2 regions of the Streptomyces sp. NPDC015131 genome follow, and region 1 is predicted to be linked to the other one. Evidence: riboswitches for the same ligand, from Rfam matches in the RefSeq annotation. Region 1 holds a riboswitch; the other holds the start of a gene.

Region 1 (4,463 bases):
CGCCAGGGCTGCCGGGGTCGGGGCGCGGGTGGGCGCAGGGGCCAGGAGTGGGAAATGTGCGAGGTGCCCGCGACGGGGCGGGGGATCAGACGGAGAGGCCCTTGCCGCGCAGCCAGGCGAGCGGGTCGATGCCGTCGCCGCCCGGGGTGTGCACCTCCAGGTGCAGGTGCGGCCCGGTGACATTGCCGGTGGCGCCGACCCGGCCGATGGTCTCGCCGGTGCCGACCGTCTGACCGGCGCCGACCGTCATGGACGACAGGTGGCAGTACCAGACCTCGGTGCCGTCCTCCAGCTCCAGCACGATGCGGTAGCCGTAGGAGCCGGACCAGCCGGCCGACTTGACGGTGCCACCGTGGACGGCCTTGGCGGGGGTGCCCGTGGGGGCGGCGAGGTCGAGGCCGGTGTGGTAGCCGGAGGACCACATGTTGCCGGCCTGGCCGTAGGTGGAGGTGATGGTGTACGAGGAGGTCGGGAGCGACCAGCTGCCGGCGAGCTTCGCGAGCCGCTCCTCCTCGGCGGCCTTCGCCTTGGCGGCGGCCTCGGCCTTGGCGGCGGCTTCCGCCTTCGCCTTCTCGTCGGCGGCCTGCTTCTGGGCGGCGGACTGCTGGGCCTTGGCCTGGGCGGCGGCCTGTTCGGCGGCGGCGGTCTCGGCGGCGGCCTTCGCCTCGGCGTCGGCGGTGGCCTGCTGCTGCTCGGCCTGCTGGAGGATGCGGGCGCGCAGGGCCTCGCCGGCGTCGGCGGCGCTGCTGCTCTGCTGCGCGGCGGTGTCCCGGTCGCCGCCGGCGGTGAGGTTGGCCGCGGTGAGCGGTCCGCCGTCGGTCCCGTCGGCCGCGCCTCCGTCCCCGTCGCCGTCACCGGAGTCGGTGTCGTCGGAGATCAGGGAGCCGATGCCGGGCAGGGCCTCGGCGTCGGGGAGGTTGTCGGTGACGATGTCCGGCAGGGATATGGAGACCGCCGGCTTGTCCTGCGCGGTGGCCATGCCGCCCGCGCCGACCGCCGCGATGACGCCCACGCCGAGGACGGTGGAGCTGCGGGCGAGTCCGCCGCGCTGCTTGGCCACCCGGTGCCGGCCCCGGACGGGGCGGACGGACTCCTCGGTGGGGTTCCACTCCTCCCACTGCCCGTTTACGGGTGCGGCGTCCGGGGCACCCGACGTGCTGAAGGATCCGGTGGAACCGAGGGGAGCTGCGGGGGCAGGGCTGTTGGACGCCACGGAGGCGTACTCCTTTCCTTCCTTCTCGCCTACCGGGTTAGCTGACGGGTTCGGAGCAGGAAGGTCTCCTACGGGCCCTGTTCGGCCCGATTCACCCCATGGTGGTGGTTCCCCGGTTCCCTTGCGGAATTCGGCGCACGCGCACGGTGCCGTCTCTGGCGACGGCTGGGACGACCGCGCTGCGTTATCGAACGTTAATAGACGCAGGCTCCGGATTCCAAGCCGTTCCTACTGATCATTAACCACGAAACCGGGGGACGTACCCGCCCACAGCGGGGCACATCCGGGCGAGTTGATCGCGCATCAGAAACATGCATCCGCCACAGTTGTTCTGACGGTTCGTCATATGTTATGCGCAGGGGCGCCCGCCGACTACGCACCGTACGGACGGCGGAAAACACCACGCGCCCTTCAGGGCACGACCGGGATCGTGCGCCGCCGCTCCGGCTGGCCCTGCGCCGGCCGGGCGACCGCCAGCAGCGCCATGTCGTCGGTCGCCCCGCCGCCGGTGTGCCGCCGCACATCGCCCACCAGGGCGTCCAGCACCGCGTCCGGCCCGGGGAACAGCCGCCCCGTCAGCCGGGCCACCGGGTCGTAGAAGACCCCCCGCGCGTCACGCGCCTCCGACAGCCCGTCCGTGTAGAGGAGGAGCGTCGCGCCCGCCGGGTACGGCGCCTCGAACGCCCGGTCCGGCCACGTTGCCAGGTCCGCCATGCCCAGGGGCAGCGCCGGCACCGCCTGCTCCAGCGGCTCGACGCTCCCGTCCGCGTACAGCATCAGCGGTACGGGGTGCCCCCGGTCGAGCACCCGCACCACGTCCTGGCCCCGGGGGATCTCCGCCAGCACCGCCGTGGTGAACCCCTCGAAGGCGTCCAGGCCGTCCCGCCGCGTCCCCTCCCGCGCCAGCGCCCGCTCCAGCCGCTGCGCCACGCCCTCCAGCGAGCTCTCCTGCTCGGCCGCCTCCCGGAACGCCCCGATCACCACCGCCACGGCCTCGACCGCGCCCATGCCCTTGCCCCGTACGTCCCCCACCACCAGCCGCACCCCGAACGGCGTGTCCTGCACCGCGAACAGGTCGCCCCCGATGAACGCGTCCGCCTGCGCCGCCTCGTACCGCGCCGCCACCTGCAGCCCGCCGATCCGCTCGGCGGGCGTCGGCAGCACGGCCCGCTGCGCCGTCTCGGCGATCACCCGCGCCGACGCGAGCCGCTCCCCGCTGCGCCGCACGACCCGGTTGATCAGCAGCGCCAGCCCGGCCACCACGAGCACCGTGAGGATCTCGGTGAGGTTCTGCGTGTCGTCCTGGTACGCCTTGCCCAGGTGCAGCCCCCACATGGCCAGCACCGCGAACAGCCCGGCCAGCAGCGTGGCGCGGGCGGTGAACAGCGGCGCGGCGACCAGCGGGGCCGCGACGAACAGCGGTACGGCGGTGAACCGCGCCGGGGTCGTCAGGTCGTACACCACCCCGCCCGCGATCAGCAGCGCGGGCAGTGCGCTCACGAACCCCCGGGCCCACGCCCGCTCCCCGCCGTCGTCGCCGTCCCGCGCTCGCTGCCCCACCACTGGCCTCCTGCCCGGTCCGCCCACGGCTGCGGACGGTACCGCGCGCCACCCCACCGGAGCGGAGCCGCGCCGCACGGCGCCCCACCCTCCGCCGTCCGAGCGACGAGGCCCCGCGCCCCTCCCGGGACGCGCGAGCACGACGAAGGCCCGGTGCGCAATGCACCGGGCCTTCGTCTTCAGTAGCGGGGACAGGATTTGAACCTGCGACCTCTGGGTTATGAGCCCAGCGAGCTACCGAGCTGCTCCACCCCGCGTCGGTGAACACCACCCTACGCCATCCGGCGCACGATCCCCAATCCATTGCCCGCCCGGGCCCCCGGAGCGGGCCGGAGGGCGGGCGTGCCACCCTGGACGACCGCGTCAACGTCGCGTCAAGAGGGCGTCGCGGGCGCGGCGGACGGGGAGGGACGGATGGCTGGGACGGACACGCCCGAGGCGTACCTGAGCGGGTACGACGGGATCATCGCCGCCGCCTGCGCCACCGGCAGACGGCTGAGCCGGGACGAGCTGGAGGCGCTGCGGGCGCAGGGCGAGCGGGCGGCGGAGGCGGGGCTCGGGCTGCGGGCCCTCGTACGCGCCCACCTCTGTGCCGCCCAGGAGGTGTCGGCGCGGCTGCGCGGCCGGGAGGCGGACCACCTGCTCGTGGCGGTGGAGCAGGCGGTGGACGCCTTCGCCGAGGGCCATGAGCGGGCGCAGCGGCTGGCGATCCGGCAGCAGGAGGCGGCCCGCCGGGAGTTCATCGACGACCTGCTGCACGGCCGCACCGACGCCGGCCGGCTGGCCGAGCGGGCGGCCCGCTTCGGCCTGCTGCTGTCGCACGCGCACGCGGTCGCCGTCGCCGAGGGCCCGGAGCCGTACGAGGACGGCTACGCCGTCACACGCGGCGTCGAGGCGTCGCTGGGCGCCCGTTTCGGCGACCGGCGCACCCTGCTGACCACCAAGAACGGGCGGCTGATCTGCATCGCGCCCGCCGACGAGACGGACGTGCTGTCCTTCTTCGCCAAGCAGGCGTACGCGGCGACGGACGGCGGCCGGGTCGCCATCGGGCGCTCCCACCCGGGGGTCGGCGGCGTCGTCCACTCGTACGAGGAGGCGCTCAACGCCCTCGACCTGGCGGCCCGGATGCAGCTGGAGGGCCCGGTGCTGCGCGCCGCCGACCTGCTGGTGTACCCGGTCCTCACCCGCGACCGGCAGGCGATGGCCGACCTGGTCCGCTCGGTGCTCGGCCCGCTCCAGGGCGCCCGGGGCGGTGCCCGCCCGCTGATCGACACGCTCACGGCGTACTTCGACACCGGCTGCGTCTCCGCCGAGGCCGCCCGCCGGCTGTCGCTGAGCGTCCGGGCCATGACGTACCGCCTGGACCGCATCCACCGCCTGACGGGCGCCGACCCGGGCGACCCCGTGGACCGCTACACCCTCCAGACGGCCGTCATCGGCGCCCGCCTCCTCGACTGGCCGGACCAGGAGCTCTAGAGCACGGCCGGTGTGACGCGGCACACAGAGGGGCGGCGATGATTCCGCCCCGGTCGGCCGGTCGACAGTGCAGCATCACCTCACCAGCCGGACCGGACCAGAAACGGGGCACTGATGACGACCACGGCCAAGGGACCCGCGAGCTACTTCCCCTCCATCGAGAAGAAGTACGGCCGCCCGATCGCGGACTGGCAGGAGCTGATCCGCTCCTCCC
Region 2 (4,463 bases), on a different contig from region 1:
CCACCCTCTGGACCTGACAGATCCGAACGGCGGCGAGCCTGTTCTTGGTGCCTCAGACCGGGCGGACCCCTCCGGCGACCGGCATCGAGTGGAGATCCTCCTCGCAGACGTGTCCGCCGGGCCTCGGGGCGTGGATGATCCGGCCGTCGCCCTTGTACACGGCCACGTGCCGGAGCTCGTCGTAGAAGACCAGGTCGCCCGGGCGCAGGTCCTCGATGCCGACCCGGGTGCCCGCCATCGCCTGGTCCCACGTCGTACGGGGCAGGTCGACCCCGGCCGCCCGCCACGCGGCCTGGGTGAGCCCCGAGCAGTCGTACGAGCTGGGGCCGGTCGCGCCCCACACGTACGGCTTGCCGATCTGCGCCTCGGCGAAGGCCAGCACCTCGCGGGCCTTGCTGGTGCGGCCCGCCTCCGCGCCGGGGCGGCACGGCTCGGCCCGGTTCGGCTCGGTCGGGGTCGGCTCGGCCCGGTTCGGTTCGGGGTGGCACGGCTCGGTTCGCCGGGCCGGTGCGGACCCGGCCGTCGCACGGGCCAGCACCGCGCGGGCCTCGGCGAGCTTCCGCTGCGTGGTCTGCTTGGTGGTACGGAGCGACTCTTGCGCCTCGGACGCCGCGTCCGCCTCGGGCCCGGGCGCCGTATGCGTGGCGGGCGCCGCGTGCGTGGCGGGTGCCGCCCAGTCGGCCTCGGGCACCCGCTCGCTCGCCACGGGCGGGGGCAGGTGCTCGTCCACCGGCCCGGCCCCGGGCTGCGAGGGCAGGAGCGGCAGGGTCGGCGCCGGCGGCATCGGCGGTACCGGCGCCAGGCCGGTGAGCGGGTCGTACGCCGGCGCGCCGGGCGCGGGCGCCTCCGGGGCGCCCTCCAGGACGTCCCCCGGCGCCCCCGCGACGAGCGTGCCGCCCGCGGGCGTCGCGTCCGTGAGCGGCCCGCCCCCGAAGTCCGCGAACGCCCCGTCGCCGAAGGTTCCGTCCGCGAAAGCCCCGTCTGCGAAAGCCCTGTCCAGGGTGGGACCCTCCGCGTACACCCCGGTCCCGGCCCCGGCCGTCCCGCTCCCGCCCGCGAAGGCCCCGGCCGTCCCGCTCCCGCCCGTCCTGCTCAGGTCGCCCGTGTCACTCAGGTCGCTCAGGTCGCTCAGGCCGCTCACGTCGCTCCGGCCGCCCAGGCCGCTTCCGACCGGCAGGCCGCCGAGCCTCTCGCCGCCGCCCCGGGGCGCCTCCCCGCCGGTCCGGTCACCGCCTCCGCCGCCCGTGCGCTGCCGCGGGACGGCCCGCGGCGGCGGGGGCGCGGTCCGCGCGGGCTGCGTCGCCGCCGTACCCGCCTGCCGGTAGAGGTCGTCGACCTTTCTCTGTACCTCCTCGACCGTCGGCCCCCGGTCCGGATCGCCCGGAGCGGCGGTGGCGGCGGTCGCGCCCTGTGACGACAGGAGCGTGACCGAGGCCAGCGCGGCGGCCGTCGTGACCCCGACGGCGGGCGAGTGGGCATGCAGGGTGTGCAAGGTGCGCGTTGCGCGCGGCTTGCGATGCGACGCCAAGGCCGGCATCTCCTTCCGTGGACCGCCTACCGGGTCAGCTGTCAGGTTCGGGCGGAACGGAAGGTGCCCTACGGCCGTGCCCGAGGGCGGCGGGCCGATTCACCTCGGTCGTACGAGTCGTACGTGGTGGGTCCCCGGTTCCGAACTGCCCCGGAGGGCAGCACGAATTCGGCGTAAGCGGTCCGACCGGCGTGGTTCGCCGATGCGAAAACGGACCGCTTGGGCGAGCACGCTAGCCAAACTGTGGTGGTGCTGTGAAGGATGATGTTCGATATGCCCGATACGTTTTCGTGACCTTGGCGTGATGTCGCCGGGCCGGTGCGGAGCGTGACGATTCGGGCCTCTTGCCGGTTCGTCCACGGCTGTCAGTGGGGCCGCCTAGACTCGATAGGCGATGAGCAGCCTCTTTGACGACAGCTTCCTGGCGGACCTCCGGAACCACGCCTCCGAGGAGCCCCCGCCGCCCCCCGAGGACCGGGAGGGCCCCGGGCACGGCCCGGCCCCGGAGGAGGTCCCGCACGACCTCTTCGGCGGTCACTTCGACGTGCCCCCGGCCCGGGACAGCCACTACCGCGACGGCGCCCCGCGTCCGGTCGTCGACGCCGCCGCCCTCCTGGACGGGCTGAACGACCAGCAGCGCGCCGCCGTCGTGCACACCGGGTCCCCGCTGCTCATCGTCGCCGGTGCCGGGTCGGGCAAGACCCGGGTGCTCACCCACCGGATCGCCCACCTGCTGGCCACCCGGCACGTCCACCCCGGCCAGATACTGGCGATCACCTTCACCAACAAGGCCGCCGGCGAGATGAAGGAGCGCGTCGAGCAGCTCGTCGGCCCGCGCGCCAACGCGATGTGGGTCATGACCTTCCACAGCGCGTGCGTCCGCATCCTGCGCCGCGAGTCGAAGAAGCTCGGCTTCACCTCGTCCTTCTCGATCTACGACGCCGCCGACTCCAAGCGGCTGATGGCGCTGGTCTGCCGCGACCTGGACCTGGACCCGAAGAAGTTCCCGCCCAAGTCGTTCAGCGCCAAGATCTCCAACCTGAAGAACGAGCTGATCGACGAGGAGACCTTCGCCGACCAGGCCGCCGACGGTTTCGAGAAGACCCTCGCCGAGGCGTACCGGATGTACCAGGCGCGGCTGCGCGAGGCCAACGCCCTGGACTTCGACGACATCATCATGACGACGGTCCACCTGCTCCAGGCGTTCCCGGACGTCGCCGAGCACTACCGCCGCCGCTTCCGGCACGTCCTCGTCGACGAGTACCAGGACACCAACCACGCCCAGTACACCCTCGTCCGCGAGCTGGTCGGCACCGGGTACGAGGACCTGGGCCCGGCCGAGCTGTGCGTGGTGGGCGACGCCGACCAGTCGATCTACGCCTTCCGCGGCGCCACCATCCGCAACATCCTCCAGTTCGAGGAGGACTACCCGGACGCCACCACGATCCTCCTCGAACAGAACTACCGCTCGACGCAGACCATCCTGTCCGCCGCCAACGCGGTCATCGAGCGCAATGAGAGCCGCCGCCCCAAGAACCTGTGGACCAACGCCGGCGAGGGCGCCCGCATCACCGGGTACGTCGCGGACACCGAGCACGACGAGGCACAGTTCGTCGCCGACGAGATCGACCGGCTGACGGACGCGGGCGACGCCAAGGCCGGCGACGTCGCCGTCTTCTACCGGACGAACGCCCAGTCCCGTGTGTTCGAGGAGATCTTCATCCGCGTCGGCCTGCCGTACAAGGTCGTCGGCGGTGTCCGGTTCTACGAGCGCAAGGAGGTCCGCGACGTCCTCGCGTACCTGCGCGTCCTCGCCAACCCCGAGGACAACGTGCCGCTGCGCCGCATCCTCAACGTCCCCAAGCGCGGCATCGGCGAGCGCGCCGAGGCGATGGTCGACGCCCTCGCCCTGCGCGAGAAGATCACCTTCCCGCAGGCGCTGCGCCGCGTCGACGAGGCGTACGGCATGGCGGCCCGCTCGGCGAACGCGGTGAAGCGCTTCAACACGCTGATGGACGAGCTGCGCACCGTCGTCGAGTCCGGCGCCGGACCGGCGGTCGTCCTGGAGGCCGTCCTGGAGCGCACCGGGTATCTCGCCGAGCTCCAGGCGTCCACCGACCCGCAGGACGAGACCCGCATCGAGAACCTGCAGGAGCTGGCCGCCGTCGCCCTGGAGTACGAGCAGGGCCGCGGCGAGGACGAGGGCGCGGGCACCCTCGCCGAGTTCCTGGAGCAGGTCGCCCTCGTCGCCGACTCCGACCAGATCCCGGACGAGGACGAGGAGGGCTCCGGCGTTATCACGCTGATGACGCTGCACACCGCCAAGGGCCTGGAGTTCCCGGTGGTGTTCCTGACCGGCATGGAGGACGGCGTCTTCCCGCACATGCGGGCCCTCGGCCAGACCAAGGAGCTGGAGGAGGAGCGCCGCCTGGCGTACGTGGGCATCACCCGCGCCCGTGAGCGGCTCTACCTGACGCGGTCGACGCTGCGCAGCGCCTGGGGCCAGCCGTCGTACAACCCGCCGTCGCGCTTCCTGGAGGAGATCCCGGGGGCGTATCTGGAGTGGAAGCGCACGGGCGCCACGGCCAAGCCCGCCGGGCCGACGTCCGGGATCGCGTCGGCGCTGTCGTCGCGCGGGCGTTCCGGCGGCCCGTCCGGGTTCGCCACCCGCCGTGCGACCGACAAGCCGGTGATCTCACTGGCGGTGGGGGACCGGGTGACGCACGACCAGTTCGGGCTCGGCACGGTGATGGCGGTGACCGGGGCGGGCGCGGACGCGCAGGCCACGATCGACTTCGGCGACGAGAAGCCCAAGCGGCTCCTGCTGCGGTACGCGCCGGTCGAGAAGCTCTAGCGCTCCAGCGCTTCAGCGCCGCCGGGTGGCTACCGCCCGGTGGCGCCATGCCGGTCGGGCCTGGTGGCTCCGGGCCGGCCA

Evidence for each region. Region 1 has a riboswitch for cyclic di-AMP ahead of ACF08D_RS30915 (M23 family metallopeptidase). Riboswitches for the same ligand answer to the same signal wherever they lie in the genome.
Region 2: it holds a riboswitch for cyclic di-AMP, as region 1 does, so the genes downstream of both, ACF08D_RS14520 (C40 family peptidase) here and ACF08D_RS30915 (M23 family metallopeptidase) in region 1, are expected to answer to the same signal.

The regions. Positions count from the first base shown of each region.
Region 1 covers NZ_JBIBVB010000010.1:17,754-22,216, forward strand. Annotated here, with positions in the region: gene ACF08D_RS30915 (M23 family metallopeptidase) at 86-1,213, opposite strand; cyclic di-AMP (ydaO/yuaA leader) riboswitch at 1,225-1,359, opposite strand; gene ACF08D_RS30920 (PP2C family protein-serine/threonine phosphatase) at 1,625-2,773, opposite strand; tRNA gene ACF08D_RS30925 (tRNA-Met) at 2,957-3,030, opposite strand; gene ACF08D_RS30930 (PucR family transcriptional regulator) at 3,188-4,249, shown strand; gene ACF08D_RS30935 (DUF4287 domain-containing protein) at 4,364-4,463, shown strand, end outside.
Region 2 covers NZ_JBIBVB010000003.1:725,550-730,012, reverse strand. Annotated here, with positions in the region: gene ACF08D_RS14525 (hypothetical protein) at 1-17, shown strand, start outside; gene ACF08D_RS14520 (C40 family peptidase) at 53-1,528, opposite strand; cyclic di-AMP (ydaO/yuaA leader) riboswitch at 1,536-1,712, opposite strand; gene pcrA (DNA helicase PcrA) at 1,923-4,382, shown strand.